DNA from 2 places in the Lysobacter sp. CA199 genome. Region 2 is predicted to be linked to the other one. Evidence: predicted binding sites of a transcription regulator. Region 2 holds the regulator's gene; the other holds the start of a gene.
What was found. Region 2 encodes HrcA, which represses chaperone genes, less so after heat shock. Its sites were predicted from a motif close to TTNGCACTCNNNNNNNNNGAGTGCNAA; they were not measured.
Positions count from the first base shown of each region.

Region 1: rpoH (RNA polymerase sigma factor RpoH) is a predicted target of HrcA. The motif match lies at 4,701-4,727, and genes of this name have one in related genera.

Region 1 is NZ_JBQJIL010000017.1:110,764-119,509, reverse strand. Features, by position in the region: gene ACTOWJ_RS27280 (XVIPCD domain-containing protein) at 1-883, shown strand, start outside; gene ACTOWJ_RS27275 (TonB-dependent receptor domain-containing protein) at 1,113-4,247, opposite strand; gene rpoH (RNA polymerase sigma factor RpoH) at 4,738-5,616, shown strand; gene ACTOWJ_RS27265 (DUF1203 domain-containing protein) at 5,794-6,264, shown strand; gene ACTOWJ_RS27260 (hypothetical protein) at 6,443-6,871, shown strand; gene ACTOWJ_RS27255 (hypothetical protein) at 7,186-8,746, shown strand, end outside.
Region 2 is NZ_JBQJIL010000014.1:121,609-130,354, forward strand. Features, by position in the region: gene ACTOWJ_RS24190 (DUF3857 domain-containing transglutaminase family protein) at 1-1,105, opposite strand, end outside; gene dnaJ (molecular chaperone DnaJ) at 1,449-2,585, opposite strand; gene dnaK (molecular chaperone DnaK) at 2,859-4,778, opposite strand; gene grpE (nucleotide exchange factor GrpE) at 4,977-5,492, opposite strand; gene hrcA (heat-inducible transcriptional repressor HrcA) at 5,727-6,779, opposite strand; gene recN (DNA repair protein RecN) at 7,144-8,746, shown strand, end outside.

The sequences.
Region 1 (8,746 bases), on a different contig from region 2:
GCCATTGCACGCTGCCAGATTGGAGCTAAATGCAGTCTATGGCGAGGTGGAGCAGGCGCTGGCAGCTAATCGTCCAGTGTCGATGGCGACGCAGGGCAGAGATGTTCACGATGGCCTTGAAGAAAGCCACGCCTATATGGTGGTGGGCGTGTCACGCGATCCGCGAACCAACGAGGCCCAGATCACTCTGCGTAATCCCTATGGAGACAACCGGCTCGCACAAGAAGGCAATCAAAACATCGGCCTGGACTGGAACGCAGACAACCCGGAGATCACGGTCAACCTCAATCGGCTTGTCAGTGAAGGCAGTTTTGCCGAGTTCAACATCGGCCCGGCGGCGCGCGTGCAGACGCAGCAACCCGGTGCGCCGGCGCCCGAGCAGGGCGCACCAACGCAACCGGCTCAACCCGGGCCGCAGGCGCCGGCCTCTTCGCCTCCGGGCGCGGCCGACATCACCGACCGCAATCACCCCGGCCACGAACGCTTCCAGCAAGCGATGGACGCGATCGAGCGTTCGCCGAACATCCCGCCCGGCACATTCCCGGACGAACGCCTGCAGCAAGCCGCCGCCAATCTGGCTTACGCCAGTCTCGCAGGCGCGCAGCGGCCGCAGGGCGGCCAGAACGAGCGGCTGGATCGAATCGATTTCGTCGTCTTCAACAACGACCGCAGCGGCCTGATCGCCGGTCAGGGCGAACTGGGCAATCCGACAGCGAAACTGGCCCTCCTGCCCGCCGCTCAGGACAGCGCCACGAGCCTGACGCAAGCCTCGCAGCAGGTTCGCGACACGCTGGCCCAACAGCAAACACAAGCGCAGAGCGTGGCGCAACAACCACCCGCGCAGACGCAGGACGATCCGACGCCGAAGGGACCGAAGCTGTAACGAGCGGGCGTGCAAGCCATCGTTACCCGCGGACGGCGAGGCATGGACGAGGGCTGAGCGCATCGACGCGACCCGAGGTCATGGCGATCGACTTTCGAAATGGAATCGACGCCATCCGCGGACCAAGCTTGGTCCCATGCGCGCGGCAAAAAAATGTTTCGTGGAATTCGTCGGGATACCCAGCTCACCAACCCCTCTCCCGCGCGGGAGAGGGGTTGGGTAAGGGCACTCAGTGGAACTTGTACGTCACACTCAGACCATAACGCCGCCCCAGAATGTCGTAAGTGCCGATGCTCACCTCGCTCGGCGTGGTGCCCAGCGGCGGATCCTTGTCGAGCAGGTTCTGCACGTTGAAGCGCACCACCACGTTGTCGCCGAAGCGGTAGTTGGCGCCGGCGCTGAACAACCAGTACGACGGCACGCGCAGGATGTCGCGGGTCTCCACGGTGTTCTCGTTATCGAACACCGACGAGCTCAGATAGCGCGCCTGCAGGTTCAGCCCAGCCGCGCCCTTCTGGTAGTCCACGCCGAACTGGTACTGCCGCTCGGCCATGCCGATCTCGCCGACGTCGTCGTCCACCGACACGCCGGTGGTCGAGCTTTCGAAGCGCTTGACGATCAAGGCATTGGCGGTGAAATCGACCTTGCCCCAATCGCCGACGTCCCAGCGATAGCTCAACTCGCCGGTAATGCCCTGGAAGTGGATGAAATCGCCGTTGCGGTAACGCACGGCGACGATGTCGAACTGGCCGTCGGGATTGCGCCGCACCTGCTGGCAGTAGTAGTTGGCGGTGTTGACGTTGCCGGCGTTGAAGTCGGGGTTGTCGTAGCACGCCGACAGCACGTCGTTGATGCTCTGGGCGAAGATCTGATCCTTGAGCTTGACCTCGTTGTAATCCACCGCCATGCGCAGGCCGCGGATGAAGTCCGGCTGCCAGACGATGCCCGCGGTCCACGAGTCGGCCGATTCGTTTTCCAGATTAGGTTCGCCCTGACGCGCGCCGCGCGCGTTGGCGTTGTTCTGCTGGAAGTCGACCGAATTCAAGCCGTACTGTTGATAGAGCGCGGCGCAGTTGCGCGCGCGCACCGCCGGATTCGGGCCGCCGGTGACATTGCGGCGGTCGCAGGGATCGGAGGTGGCCTGGAACAATTCCACTTGCGGCAGGAACAACTCGGTGATCACCGGCGCGCGCAGCGAACGGGTTTTGTTGCCGCGGAACAACAGGCCGGCGATCGGCTCCCACTGCAGGCCGTAGGTGTAGGCGTTGAAGCCGCCGTTCACGCTGTTTTCGACCCGGCGGAACTTGCCGGTGACGTCGAGCCGGTGCAGGCCGGGAATATCGGCTTCTTCCGACACCAGCGGCAGCAAGGCTTCGGCGTAGTACTCGTTGGTGTGGAACTTGCCGTTGAGCGGCGGAATCGGCACCGCACGTCCCAGCCCGCGGCGGGTGAAGTCGTTCGGGGTGAAGCCGCCTTCTTCGGTGCGGTGCTCGTAGCCCAGCGCGACGTTGAGCGGGCCGCTCCACAGATCGGCGATGTTGCCGTTGATGAAGGCGCTGAACACCTTCTGCTTCTGTTCGAACTCGGTCCTGGCGATGTCGGTGACGTAGTTGATCGCTTCCTGCGACGGCCGGCCCTGGCCGAACAGATCCAGCGGCACGCAGTTGGGATCGGCTACCGGCGCGGAGTTGGCGCCGGCCGAAGCCAGGTACACCGCGTTACGAGCCGTCGGATCGCACACCAGCCGGCCGCCGACGTTGCTGACGTTGATCGCGTTGATGAAGTTCTGCTGGTTGAGCGAGGTCGAGGAGACCGTCGCCTGCATGCGGCCGTAGTTGGCCGAGACTTCCCAGTCGAACGAACGCGCGCCCAGGGCGAAATCGCCGCGCGCGCCGACCACGATGCGGTCGATGTCGCTTTCCACCCGATCCGGCGTGAGGCCCAGATCGGCCGAGGTGCGAGCCAGGCGGAAATTGTCGATGCGCAGCGCCGACAGCTGCTGGCGCGCCTGCGCATTGAGCAGCGGATGCGAGGACGACACCAGCAGCGCGCTGTTGAGACGCGTGCCGGCGGTGGTGTTGCCGGTGCTGGCGATATCGACAGGCGGATCGGCCTCGGAGTGGTAGTGCATGCCTTCGACGAACAGGCGCACGTTGTCGGCGACGTCGTAGTGCGCGATCAGGTTGGCCGATTCGCGCTTGAGGCTGGTCAGCAGCGGGGTGATATCGGCGGTATTGAGCCCCTGGCCGCCGGATGCGGTGGCGGTGCCGAAATTTACGCCCGGGTCGTAGGGCACGATGTCGCCGTTGGGCGCGAACTGCAGATAGGTGCGCTGGTTCGGACCGAAGCCGCGCAACGCGCCGCCGGGCAGGGTCACCGCGCCGCTCGCCTGTAGGAGCAGGCCGCCGAAGGTGTTGGTGAAGGTGCGCGCGTTGCGGATCAGCACCGTGCCCGGAATGCCGTCGGTCGTACCGGTGTCGAAGGGGATGCCCGGGTCGACGCGGCCATCGGTGGCCGGGTTGCGGCCGGGCTGATTGGTCGCCATCTGCGCGGCGTTGGGATTGGCCGGGTACGCATAGGCGCGGGCGAAATCGGTGCGGTCCGAACGCACCAGGCCCTCGCTGTCGTCGTAGGAGCCGCTGACCATCACATTGCCGCGGCCGTCGGCGAAGTCGGAGCCGGCGACGAAGCTGTAGCCCAGCTTCTGGTTATCGCTCTGATCGCTGATGCCGTAGTTGAAGTTGACCTCGGCGCCCTGGAAGCGGTCCTTGAGGATCACGTTGACCACGCCGGCGATCGCGTCCGAGCCGTAGGTCGGCGCGCCGCCGATGGCGACGTTCTCGACCCGGTCGATCATTTGCACCGGAATCGAATTGAGATCGACCTGCGCGCCGGCCGAGGCGCCGAAGTTGCTGAGCGCGCGCGAAGTGACCACGCGGCGGCCGTTGATCAAGGTCAGGGTGCGATTGCTGCCCAGGCCGAAGCGATTGACGAAGTTGACGCCGGCGGCGAAGTTGGCCTGGCCGCCCTCGGGCGTCTGCGCGATGCCGAAGCCGACGGTCTGGTTGAGCGCGTCGGCGATGTTGGTGAAGCCGCGTTCGCGCACTTGCTCGCCGCCGACCACCGTGGCCGGTTCCAGGGTGTCGAAACCGGTGCGCGGGATGCGCGAGGCGGTGACCTGGATGCCTTCCAGTTCGGTCGTCGAGCGTTCGGCCGGAGCGGCGGCGGCTTGCCCGGTGGTGGGGGTGGTCTGCGCGCCCTGAGCCCAGGCGGAGGTGGCCAAAGCGGGCGTCGCCATCGCCACGGCGATAGCGATCAGCAAGGGCCGGCGCCGCGGCGCCTTCCCCTTGAAGGTGGTGGTCATGTTGTTCCCCATCGATACGCCGGCCCGAGGCGGCTGGCATACCCAGTACGCCCAGCAGGCGCCGGCTTGGCAACCGGGCAATGTGCCTAAATGCATTAAAATTTTGTGATGGACTGCGCTATCTTGCTGATTCTGTTAAATCATCGTTGCGGCATGAGCGGATTTGTCGATTGTGGGCCAGGCATTTGCCGGATCCGGGCAGTCCGATCCACAACTGGGGTGAGGCAACGGCCAGCTGGCGACGCGTTGATGTGGCCGGCAAGCTGAACCCGGTCGAGACGCGGTACCCTCCCGCTTGAACTCGAACCTAAGTAACTGATTTATAATGATCTGCCCCGCGCATGAGCGAGGCTCAGGCGCCGCACCGCCCGCGCTCGCGCCGACCTGAACGAAGGCCGTATTTCGGCCCGCAACTCGTTCTACTGCCGCAACACTGCGGAACTTCCCCAACCTTTAGCAGTCCTATAGGCCGACTGCTAAGATCGCTGCCATGACCTCTATCGCCCAATCCTCTGCTCTAGTCGCCAATAACCTGCCTGTGCCCAGCGCGCTCGGTTCGCTGGACGCCTACATCGGCGCCGTGCACCAGATCCCGGTGCTCACCGCTGAAGACGAGCAGGCGCTGGCGCGCCGCTTCCGCGAAGGTGAAGACCTCGACGCGGCGCGCGAACTCGTCCACTCCCATCTGCGCTTCGTGGTCCATGTGGCCCGCGGCTACAACGGCTACGGCCTGCAGATCGGCGACCTTATCCAGGAAGGCAACATCGGCCTGATGAAGGCGGTCAAGCGCTTCGACCCGGATCAGGGCGTGCGCCTGGTGTCCTTCGCGGTGCACTGGATTCGCGCCGAGATGCACGAGTTCATCCTCAAGAACTGGCGCATCGTCAAGGTCGCCACGACCAAGGCGCAGCGCAAGCTGTTCTTCAACCTGCGCAAGAGCAAGAAGCGTCTGGGTTGGATGAATGCCGAGGAAGTGAGCCAGGTCGCGAAGGACCTCAACGTCTCCGAGCGCGAAGTGATGGAGATGGAATCGCGCCTGTCCGGCCGCGACATCGGTTTCGATGCGCCGGCCGACGAGGACGACGACCACGCCCCGCCGTCGCCCGCCGCGTATCTGCGCGCCGCCGAGGAAGATCCCTCGCAGAGCTACGAACGCGAGGACGAGGAAGACAATCAGCTCGCCCTGCTGCGCGAAGGCATGGCCGGTCTGGATGCGCGTTCGCGCGACATCATCAAGCGGCGCTGGCTCGATGCCGACAGCAAGATCACGCTGCAGGAACTGGCCGACGAATACGGCGTCAGCGCCGAGCGCATCCGCCAGATCGAGGCCAATGCGCTGAAGAAGATGCGCGGCCTGTTCGCGGCCTAACGAAGCTGCGTACAACGCGATGCACCCAACGGCCCGGGAAACCGGGCCGTTTTCGTTGTACGCCGCAATCGATGCCGGCACCCATCGATGCCGGCACGAGCCGCAAGCAGCGGATATCGCGCGGGCAGGGCGCGGCCTAGCCTGGGGCCTGTCCTTCCGAAAACCTGCGAGCCTGCAATGACCTCCTACCGAATCGACGGCCTGGCGCCGGATACCTTCGCGCCGCTGTTCGCGCTCGACGACCACCAACTGCGCGCGCACGGTATGCGCCGGGTCGTCGCCGACAGTCCCAACGGTTATCCCTGTCGGGTCTCGCTGTGCGACGCCGAACCCGGCGAAACCCTGGTGCTGTTGACCTACGAGCATCACGCCTGCGACGGCCCGTATCGCGCGAGCGGCCCGATCTTCGTGCGCGAACAGGCCGCGCGTGCCGCGCGCTACCAGGACGAATTGCCGCCGGTGCTGCGTACCCGGCATCTGTCGCTGCGCGCCTACGACGGCGAGGGTTGGATGCTCGCGGCCCGCGCCTTGGACGGCGACCAGGCCGAGGCGGCCCTGGCCGAACTGTTCGCCGATGCGCGGGTGAGCCGGATCCATGCGCACAACGCACGCTACGGTTGCTTCCTGTGCGCGATCGCGCGCGCATGAGCCCGCACGCATGAGCCGTTGACGCAAGCGATTGCGAGTACTGACTTGAGCGAACTCTGCCTCGCTCCCCGATCGGGCCGTACGGCCTGACCGGAGTCTGGATGCCTCATCGGGACGACGTCCGCGTTTTGCGGGCGTTGCTCCGGCCGGCCCGCAATCGCAAGTCAACGGAGGGTTTATGCAAGCGAACAAACTGTACGCGCCGGTCGTGTTGTTGGCGGTATTGGCGTTGGCGCACACTCAGCCGGCGCGCGCCGACGACATGAGCAACGCGGTGGTGACCTGCTTCGTCGACACCTATGCGCTCGACGTTCCCGAGGCCGGTAGCTGCACTTCGATCTGGACGCCCAATTCGGCGACCAACCCGACTACCGCTCATTTCGAAGTCACCGGCCTCGGCCCGGGCCGCTATTCCTTCGCCTGGCGCGATCTGGAAACCAATCGCGTCCCGGCCGGTTGCGGCAATCAGAACTACTGCCAGAAATCGATCAAGACCGAAACCCGCGGCGATGGCGAAGCCACGCTCGGGGTGACCGTCACCGATCTGGACACCGGCGCGACCCAGAACGCGCAGGCCACCGCGTACTACTGGGACGGCCATACCTGATCCGTAGTTGCATCGCGAACGCCGAAGGCGCCAGAAGGCGCCTTCGGTTTCGCGCGCGCAAAGCCGTCGTCTGCGTTCATCGAACGGTCGCTTGTCGCCGATCCACCTCGGCGAGCCGGGCTGGTCCGATTGCGCAGCTGCAACGCGGAACCGCGTCACGAATCGCACCGGAAACCGGAAACCGGAAACCGGAAGCCCGTGCCATTCATGTGCCGCCAACCTCGGGTCGCCCCCAGTTCACCGGTGTCCATCAGCGGACCAATCTCGGCACGATCGCGAGCGAAAACACGCTCCGCACATCGTGCGAGGAAGCCATGTCCGTTCAGCCTGTCGCCATCGCGCAAAAAAGCTCTCCGTCGCCCGAAAACGATCCCCACTATGTTTCGCCGAGCAAGGCCGAGCTGGAGGAGCTGGCGAAGGATCTCCACAACGTCGGCGAGAAGTCGGGCAAGAAGGACGATTACGACCGTCGGCTGGAGTCGTTGGCCAGCGAGTTCCTGCCCACGCTGAGCGACGCCGATCGCGGCCGTTTCATCGGCGTGGTCATGGAGAAGGACAAAGGCGCCCTGAACTCGTGGCTGCAAGGCGATCGCCTGAACGGTCTGGTCGACAAGGGCCGCATCAGCGCCGACGATCGCCAGCGAGTGCTCGACGGTGTCGCTCGCGGCTACGCCGACAACAATATCCCTAAGGACAAAGCTGCCGAGTTCATCGACACCGAGAAGGAGTACAAGCCGTCTGCGGGTGGCGACGGCGGCGGCGATCCTGCGGCTCCCGTCGATGCGCCCTCCGATGTGCTCAGTGATGGTTTCAAGCAAGTCGGCGCCGACGACACGTTCGTCTACAAGGACATCAAGAACGTTTCCTACCCGGGCGAGTACGAGGACGGTTGGCTGCGGTTCGAAACCAACGCGGGCGAAAAATATGCGGTCAACCAGAACAACACGCCGGACGTCTATGCCCAGGCCGAGCGCAAGTACCTGGACCTGGGTCAGCAGACCATCGACAACGCGCGCGACCGCGCCGGCCTGGATCCCACCGCCGAGACCGACCTGTTCTCGCTGGAGACTACCGAAGAAGTCGACGGCCACAAGCTGAAAGTCGGCGACGCGGCGATGAAGCTGATGATCGACGAGATCAAAGACAAGGACGATCTTTACGAAGGCAGCCCGCAAGCCGAGTTCCTGCGCATGATCGAAGCGCGCAGCGCGGTGACTAGCGGAAAGTTCATCCATCCGGTGTACGAGAACCGCCACATCAACGTGGGCGGGCGCACCAAGACCGAGACGGAGAATCTGCTCAAGCTCGAACCGGCGGACATGAAGGAGATGCTCGACGAAGGAGCCATCAACCAAGAGCTCGACCAGGTCATGCGCGACGAGCAGGTCTCCGCGCTCTACCAGAAGAGTCTGAAGGCCGCCATCGACAAGATACCGCAGGACCAGCGCAACGAGATGGCCGACAAACTGGCCAAGGTCGTCGAGAGCGCGGACTACGTGGTCGAAGCCAGCAAACTTCCGGCCCACGACAAACCGCGCGCGCAGGCCGACGTGGAAGACGCCGTTTCGCAACTGGCCTTGCTCGATCCGGAGCGGGCCAAGAAGGCCGGGCAGACCTTCGCCGTCAACGCGCTGGCGCGCGACGTCGATTCGGCGTTCGGCGATCCCGAGTCGATCAAGCCCGAAGCCGAAGTGGACGCGGTCGAGGCCGGCCTGGGGGCGATCACCAACGGCATGGAAAAAGCCCAGCTGCCGCTCGACGTGAAGAACGGCATCGAGGATTTTCTGAAGAACGGCGGCGACGAGGCCAAGAGCGATTTCGCCAAAGTGTCCGCGCAACTGCGCCAGGACGGCTACGCGCCGGAAGACATCGACA
Region 2 (8,746 bases):
TCAAGGCCTGCGTGGCCGGCACGTCCTTGGCCGCGAGCAAGGCCTGCAGCAAGGTCGCATGGTCCTTGCAGTCGCCGATGCGGTTGTCGAGCACGAAATCCTGATCGCGCGGCACCACCGCGCCCAGACCGATGCAGTTGCCGGCGTACTGGATGTTGGTGGACACCCACTCGTACAGCGCCTTGGCCACTTCGCGCTGATCTTTCTTGCCTGCGGCGATCTCGTCCGCGAGCTTACGCACGCGCGGCGTCGGCGCCGCCTTGGGCAGCGCGCGCTCGCCGTAAGCCTTGGCGATCTCGCCGTAACTGCGAAAGGTCGAGAACGCGTAGCCTGGGAAATCCTCCATTTTGTAGACCGAGTAATCCTTGCGCATATCTTTCAGCGGCGCGCGATTCTGGTACGTCCATTCGACGATGTGGCGATCGCCGACGGTTTCGTCGCGCACCTGTTTCATCGCGCCGAAGGTCCGGTTCTGCGACCACAGGCTGGCCGGCGTATCGATGCGAACCTTCAGATCGCCCTGATACGAATGCGCGCTGACGCTGTCGAGCACCGAGAACTGGCGATCGAACATCGGCTGTTTGCCGGTCAGCGTGTAATTGACCACGACCGTATCGCCGACTTCGACATCCGGAAATACCAGGCTGGTGGTGGCGATATCGGAGAACGCCGGTCCGCCGCCGGCGCGGCCTTCGTTGGTTTCGACCTGGAAATTCGACTTGGGCACCGCGACGCGGCGACCATCGGCCTTGAGTGTGTAGGCTTCGGTCACATCCAGGGTCTGGATGCTCGCGCTGTAGCTGATCGACTCGTGCTTGGCGCGTTCGATCGCCGGCGCTTGCAATACTTTCAGCGCGGACTCGCGTTGCTCTGTATACGAGCCGTCGGCTTGGACGACGTAGGCGATGTGTTGGCGTTCGATCCGCGCCGGCGTCTCGTCGGCGGCTTCGGGCTGGGCGGCGGCGAGCTTGCCAGCGACGTCGGGTTTGGCCGTGCTCGCGGGCTTTGTCCCGGCCTTCGCCGGCGCCGCGGTCTGCGCGAGAGCGGTCGCACTCGCCAGGGCCAGCGCGATGGCGGCGAGAAGCCGCAGTGTCGTAGTAGGCATCCTTCCTTCCCCTGATCCATGCATGGGTGAGCGGCCGGGCCGCTGCGCCTGTCGTTGGGCGCGCGTACGTTCTACCACATCGCCACGCGCATTGTGACTCGCGTTGCAGCTGGCGAGGGAAAGAGCGCGTGGCATGGATTCGAAACCATCGCTGAGCTATCCGGACGTCGGGAGTCTGGGTTTTCGATGGGCCATCAAGAGGAGCCGGCATGGAACCCTACGAGCCCCCTTTCGACTGGCTGCGATTTCCCGAGGGGCGGATGCTGTCGGCGCTGAGGCCACTCCCACAAAAAAGGGGCCGAAGCCCCTTTCTCGCATTACTTCGATTTTCACCGCAACGACGTCAGGACGTCATCCGGTCCCAAAATCCCTTGACCCCATCGAGGAAGGTCGAGGAACGGGGGGAATGCTTGCGTGCGCCGTCGCCTACGAAAGTCGCTTCGAATTTTTCCAGCAGATCGCGCTGTTCGGGAGTCAGGTTGACCGGAGTCTCGACCACCACCCGGCAGTACAGATCGCCCGGCTTGCGGCTGCGCACCGACTTGACGCCCTTGTCGCGCAGACGGAACAGCTTGCCGCTCTGGGTCTCGAAGGGAATGCGCAACTCGACTTCGCCGCCGAGCGTGGGCACCCGCACGATGTCGCCGAGCGCGGCCTGGGAAATACGGATCGGCACTTCGCAGTGCAGGTCGTCGCCGTCGCGCTGGAAGATATCGTGCTCACGCACGCGCACTTCCACGTACAGATCGCCCGCGGGCGAACCGGCCGGGCCGGCTTCGCCCTCGCCGGTCAGACGGATGCGGTCGCCGTTGTCGACACCGGCCGGAATCTTGACCTGCAAGGTCTTGGTGCGCTCCACCCGGCCCTGGCCGTGGCAGTCGCCGCAAGGACTGGCGATGGTCTTGCCGCTGCCGCTGCAATGCGGGCAGGCCTGCTGCATCGAGAAGATGCCGCGCTGGAAACGCACCTGGCCGCGGCCTTTGCAGGTATCGCAAGTCTCGACCTTGCCGTCGGCCGAACCGGAACCTTTACAGGTCTCGCATTCGTCCAGGGTCGGGATTTCGATCTGCTTCTCGACGCCGCCGACCGCTTCTTCCAGCGACAGCTCCATCACGTAGCCGATGTCGGCGCCGCGACGCGGGCCGCGCTGACCGCCACCGCCGCCACCGAAAATGTTGCCGAAGATGTCGCCGAAGATATCGCCCATGTCGGCGAAACCGGGGCCACCGGCGCCGGCGCCACCGCCCATGCCGTGTTCGAACGCGGCATGGCCGTGCTGGTCGTAGGCGCGGCGCTTGTTGGCGTCGGCCAGGACCTCGTAGGCCTCCTTGCATTCCTTGAACGCGGCCTCGGCGGCCGCGTCGCCCGGATTGCGGTCCGGGTGGTGTTTCATCGCGCAGCGGCGATAGGCCTTCTTGAGGTCGTCGTCGGCGGCGTTGCGCGCAACGCCCAGCACTTCGTAGTAGTCGCGTTTGCTCATGGGCTAAGGCTGGGACTCTGAAATCGGGAGCGGAAGAACGAAAAAAAGATAAAAACGAAGGCCGCGGAGAGAGTCTTGATCTTCCAGTCCGTCATTCCCGCGAAGGCGGGAATGACGAGCAAAAAAGCGAAAGCCGTTGTTACTTCAACAACAACCACATTCATCGACACTCACTGCAACCAGACCGCGAATACAAAAACGGGGAACCGGGTCGGTGACCGCCGCAAGCACAGGCCGCATCACCCGCCCCGATTCCCCTATCCCGATTCCGGCTTACTTCTTGTCGTCCTTCACCTCGGTGAATTCCGCATCGACCACGTCGTCGGACTTCGCCGAGGCGCCGGCGTCGCCGGCCGGAGCCTCGCCGTCGGGCTGGCCGGCACCGGCCGCCGCGAACAGCGACTGCGCGGCTTCTTCCAGCGCGCGCGACTTGGCCTCGATCTGGCCCTTGTCGTCGCCCTTCATCGCCGTTTCCAGCTCGGCGATGGCCGATTCGGCGCGGCCGATCGCATCGCCCGGCACCTTCTCGCCATGTTCCTTGATCGCGCCGCGGGTGCTGTGGATCAGTGCGTCGGCGATGTTGCGGGCCTGCACCAGTTCGTGGAACTTGAGGTCTTCCTCGCGGTTGGCCTCGGCGTCGGCGACCATCTTGGCGATCTCTTCCTCGGACAGGCCCGAGCCGCCCTTGACTTCGATCTTCTGTTCCTTGTTGGTCTTCTTGTCCTTGGCGCTGACGTGGATGATGCCGTTGGCGTCGATGTCGAACGACACCTCGACCTGCGGCATGCCGCGCGGCGACGGTTCGATGCCGGACAAGTCGAAGCGGGCCAGCGACTTGTTGTAGCGGGCCTGCTCGCGCTCGCCCTGCAGCACGTGCACGGTCACGGCCGACTGGTTGTCCTCGGCGGTGGAGAAGGTCTGCGAGGCCTTGGTCGGGATGGTGGTGTTCTTCTCGATGATCTTGGTGAACACGCCGCCCAGGGTTTCGATGCCCAGCGACAGCGGGGTCACGTCGAGCAGCAGCACGTCCTTGACGTCGCCGGCCATGACGCCGCCCTGGATCGCCGCGCCGACGGCGACGGCTTCATCGGGGTTGACGTCTTTGCGCGGTTCCTTGCCGAAGAACTCGGCCACGGCCTGACCGACCTTGGGCATACGGGTCTGACCGCCGACCAGGATCACCTCACTCACGTCGCTGGCACGCAGGCCGGCGTCATTAAGCGCGATGCGGCACGGCTCGATGGTCTTCTTGACCAGATCCTCGACCAGCGACTCCAGCTTGGCGCGGGTCAGCTTGATGTTGAGGTGCTTCGGGCCGGAAGCGTCGGCGGTCACGTACGGCAGGTTGACTTCGGTCTGCTGCGAGGACGACAGCTCGATCTTCGCGCGCTCGGCCGCATCCTTCAGGCGCTGCAGGGCCAGCGGATCCTTGCGCAGGTCGATGCCCTGGTCCTTCTGGAACTCTTCGACCAAGTAGTCGATGACGCGCTTGTCGAAGTCTTCGCCGCCCAGGAAGGTATCGCCGTTGGTCGACAACACTTCGACCTGCATTTCGCCGTCGACCGACGCGATCTCGATGATCGACACGTCGAAGGTGCCGCCACCCAGATCGTAGACCGCGATCTTGCGATCGCCACCCTTCTTGTCCATGCCGTAGGCCAGTGCGGCCGCGGTAGGTTCGTTGATGATGCGCTTGACCTCAAGGCCGGCGATCTTGCCCGCATCCTTGGTCGCCTGACGCTGGCTGTCGTTGAAGTAGGCCGGAACCGTGATCACCGCTTCGGTGACCGGCTCGCCCAGATAGGCTTCGGCGGTCTTCTTCATCTTGCCGAGCACTTCGGCGGAAATCTGCTGCGGCGCCATCTTGTTGCCGTCTAGGGTCTGCACCCAGGCGTCGCCGTTGTCGTGCGCGGCGATGCCGTAGGGCACCAGGCCGATGTCCTTCTGCACTTCGGCGTCGCTGAACTTGCGGCCGATCAGGCGCTTGACCGCGTAGAAGGTGTTCTTCGGATTGGTGACGGCCTGGCGCTTGGCCGACGCGCCGACCAGGACTTCGCCGTCCTTGGTGAAGGCGACGATGGAAGGCGTGGTGCGGTCGCCCTCGGAGTTTTCGATGACCTTGGCCTTGCCGCCTTCCATGATGGCCACGCAGGAATTGGTGGTGCCCAGGTCGATGCCGATGATCTTGCCCATAGGTGTTGCTCCCTCTCTCAATGCTTGAATGTTGGGGGCGGCGCGTGATGCTGCAGGCCGCCGATGTTCGCTATCTGGGGCCCGGTGCCGGGCAGTTCAAGCGCCCGTGCCCATGCCCCTTAACCGCTGGTACCGCGTGAAGACTCCCGCAACCGGCGCCTGCGCGGCCCCCGCCGCGGCGCGGATGCGTGTTGCGACTCAGCCGTCCTGGGCGACCACGACCAGGGCCGGGCGCAGCAGGCGCTCATTGAGCAGCCAGCCTTTCTGGTAGACCTGAACCACGTGATTGGGGGCGACGCCCGGTGCCGGCACCAGGCTCATGGCCTGGTGGTGCTCGGGATTGAAGAGTTGACCGGTCGGATCGACCGCGACCAGGCCGTTGTCGCCGGCGACCTTGAGCAGCTGGCGCAGGGTCAGTTCCATGCCTTGGCGCAGCGCGCTGGCGTCCTCGCCCGCGGCGGCCAGACCGGCCTCCAGGCTGTCGATCACCGGCAGCAGGTCGCCCAGCAGGCGCTCGTTGGCGAACTTGCGCGCCATATCGATGTCGCGCGCCACCCGCTTGCGCTGGTTGTCGAGTTCAGCGCGTTCGCGCAGCGAATCCTCGCGCAACTTGTTCATCTCGAAGCGCAGGGCATCCACCTCGGACAGCTCGGCGCCCGTCGCCGGCTCCTGGGCGTCGAGGTTCAAATCGGGGTTGGGATCGTTTTGGCTCATGCTGGTTCCTTGCGGGTTTCCGCGACAGGGCCAGCTATGGGGCCTTTGCTAGGGCATTCAAGTGCCGGGATCTGCGCCGATCGTGCAGGATCGGAGGCTAGCGACGCGGTTCGGTGGCGATCGGGCGGGCTGGGGCGTTGCGTGACGGACCCGCCGACCATGGTCGGCGACCTCTGAAGTCTGTTGTGGGAGGGGGATGATTGGGTCGGCTTCGGAAGCGATTTCGCCCGCGAGTCAGTCGGCTTCGGTTGGATCGAACGCGTGCCCCAGCGCATCGGCGGCGGCCTGCACCACCGGGATCACCCGGTCGTAGGCCATCCGGGTCGGGCCGATCACCCCGAGCACGCCCAGCACCCGCCCGCCGGCGGTGTACGGCGCAGTCACCAGCGACACGCCTTCCAGCGGCGCCAGCCCGGTTTCCTCGCCGATGAAGATGCGCACGCCGGGCGCCTGCACGGTGCGTTCGAGCAGTTGCAGGATCTCGCGCTTGCGGGCGAAGGCCTCGAACAATTCGCGCAGCCGGTCCAGGTCGGCCAGCTCCTGCACGCCCATCAACCGGGTCTGCCCGGCCAGAACCATGTCATCGCTGTCCGGCGCCAGCACCTGTTCGGCCAGTTCCACCGACTGCGCCAGCAGCGTCTGCATTTCCGACTGGGCGTTGCGCAGTTCCAGCAGCAAGGTGGCGCGGATCTCGGCCACCGGACGGCCGGCGAAATGGGCGTTGAGGTAATTGCCGACCCGCTCCAGTTCGCCGGCCTCGTACGGGCGGCGGGTCTGGATGATCCGGTTCTGCACGTCCTGATCGGCGAAGACCAGGATCGCCAGCACCCGCTGGGCGTCCAAGGGCACGAAATCGATCCGCCGGAACGCGAACTGCTCGCGCTTGGGCACGCTGACCACACCGACGAAGTGAGTCATCGCCGACAGCAGCTCCGATGCGCTGCCGAGCAGCGCCTGGGTTCCGGAACCCGACGGCAGCTCGCTGCGCAGGCGCGCCACCTCGCCGTCGGGCAGCGGCCGTACCTGCAGCAGCGAGTCGACGAACAGCCGGTAGCCCTGCGAAGTCGGAATGCGCCCGGCCGAGGAATGCGGCGCGCTCAGCAGGCCGGCGTCTTCCAGGTCGGACAGGATGTTGCGAATCGTCGCCGCGCTGACGTCGAGCCCGGCGTGCTTGGCCAGGGTCTGCGACCCGACCGGCTCGCCGCTGTGGATATAGCGGCCGATCAGCGTGCGCAGCAACTGGCGCGCGCGCGGATCGAGGCTGGGGTCGGGAGCGCGGCGATTCATGGGACCGATATAGGCGCGGAACGGTATGGGCGCAAGGGATGCTTGGGATTGAGGATTGGGGACGAGGGATCTGGGGTTCCGAATTGAGGTCCAAGCCCCGAGGTCTTTTGTGGGAGGGGCTTCAGCCCCGACGGCTTCGAGTCGCCGCGCAATTACATGGAGTGACATCGCTGCGGGTGTCGGGGCTCAAGCCCCTCCCACAAAAGACTTCGGACCTTTCAGGTAACCGGGTAACCCAGGTTGCCGCACACTGCCCCCGGCACCGGGCAATCGTCTCAGCCTTTGATCCACCCTACCCTTACGCTCGCTCCCGCCGCCGTTCCCATTCCCAGCCACCGCCCCGCACAGGCACAATCGCCGCCGCATGCTCGCCCATCTCTCGCTCAAACAATTCGCCGTCGTCAGCGCCGCCGAACTCAGTTTCGGTCCCGGCCTTACCGTGATCTCCGGCGAAACCGGCGCCGGTAAATCGCTGTTGGTCGACGCTCTGGGCCTGCTCAGCGGCCTGCGCGCCGACAGCGGCGTGGTCCGCCACGGCGCCGATCGCGCCGAACTGGTCGCCGACTTCACCCTCGACGACGCCCCGCAGGCCAGCGACTGGCTGCGCGACAACGAACTCGACGAAACCGGCGACGGCGATACGCCGGTGTGCCAGATCCGCCGGGTGATCCGCGCAGATGGCGGCTCGCGCGCCTGGGTCAACGGGCGGCCGGTGACTTTGAACCAATTGGCGGATCTAACCTCGCGGCTGGTCGAAATCCACGGCCAGCACGAACACCAGGCGCTGATGGCCAGATCCAGCCAGCTCGACCTGCTCGACGCCTACGGCCGTACCGAGGCCGCGCGCGAGCCGGTCGCCCGCGCCGCGCGCGAATGGAGCGCGCTGCTGCGCGAACGCGACACGCTGATGGCCCAGGGCGACGTCTCCGACCGGATCGGCTGGCTGGAACACCAGCACACCGAACTCGAACGCGAAGCGCTGGAACCCGAAGTGCTGGCCAAGCTGATCGCCGACCACCGCCGCCACGCCCACGCCGCCGGCCTGATCGCCGCGTGCGAAACCGCGTTCGCGCGGATCGGCGGCGACGAGGGCCCGTCGCTGACCCGCACCCTGCAGCAGGTGCGCGGCGAATTGCAGCGCGTGGCCGAACACGAATCGCGCCTGCGCGACGTCGATGCCCTGCTCGACAACGCCGCGATCCAGATCGACGAGGCGCTGTCGCTGCTCGACCGGGTGCGCGACGATCTCGATCTGGACCCGTCCGCGTTCGAACAGATCGAAAGCAAGATCGGCCGCCTGCACGAATTGGCGCGCAAACACCGCATCGCCCCGGAGCAGCTGGCCACCACCCGCGACCATATCGCCGCCGAGCTGGAGCAACTGCGCGGCGCCGGCGTGCGCCTGGACAAGCTCGACCTCGAGATCGACGCCGCGCGCAAGACCTGGCGCAAGGCCGCCGATGCGCTGGGCCAGGCGCGCCGCGACGCGGCCGCCTCGCTGTCGCTCAAGACCACCGAGCTGATAGGCGAACTGGGCATGGGCGGCGGACGTTTCGACGTGGCGATCGAAGCGATCGAAGAAGACCGCCCCGACCCGCAGGGCGGCGAGCGCGTGGAATTCATGGTCGCCGCCAACCCGGGCCAACCCGCGCGGCCGCTGCGCAAGGTCGCCTCCGGCGGTGAACTCTCGCGCATCTCGCTGGCGATCGAAGTGGCCGCCTTCGGCCTGGACGCGGTGCCGACGATGGTGTTCGACGAAGTCGACTCGGGCATCGGCGGCGCGGTCGCCGAAATCGTCGGGCAAAAACTGCGCGCCCTGGGCGGCGGCCGCCAAGTGCTGTGCGTGACCCACCTGGCCCAGGTCGCGGCGCAGGGCCACGCCCACTACCGGGTCAGCAAGGCCGCCAGCGAAGGCGTGACCCAGAGCGAGGTGCAGGTGCTCGTGTCCAAGCAGCGCGAAGAAGAAC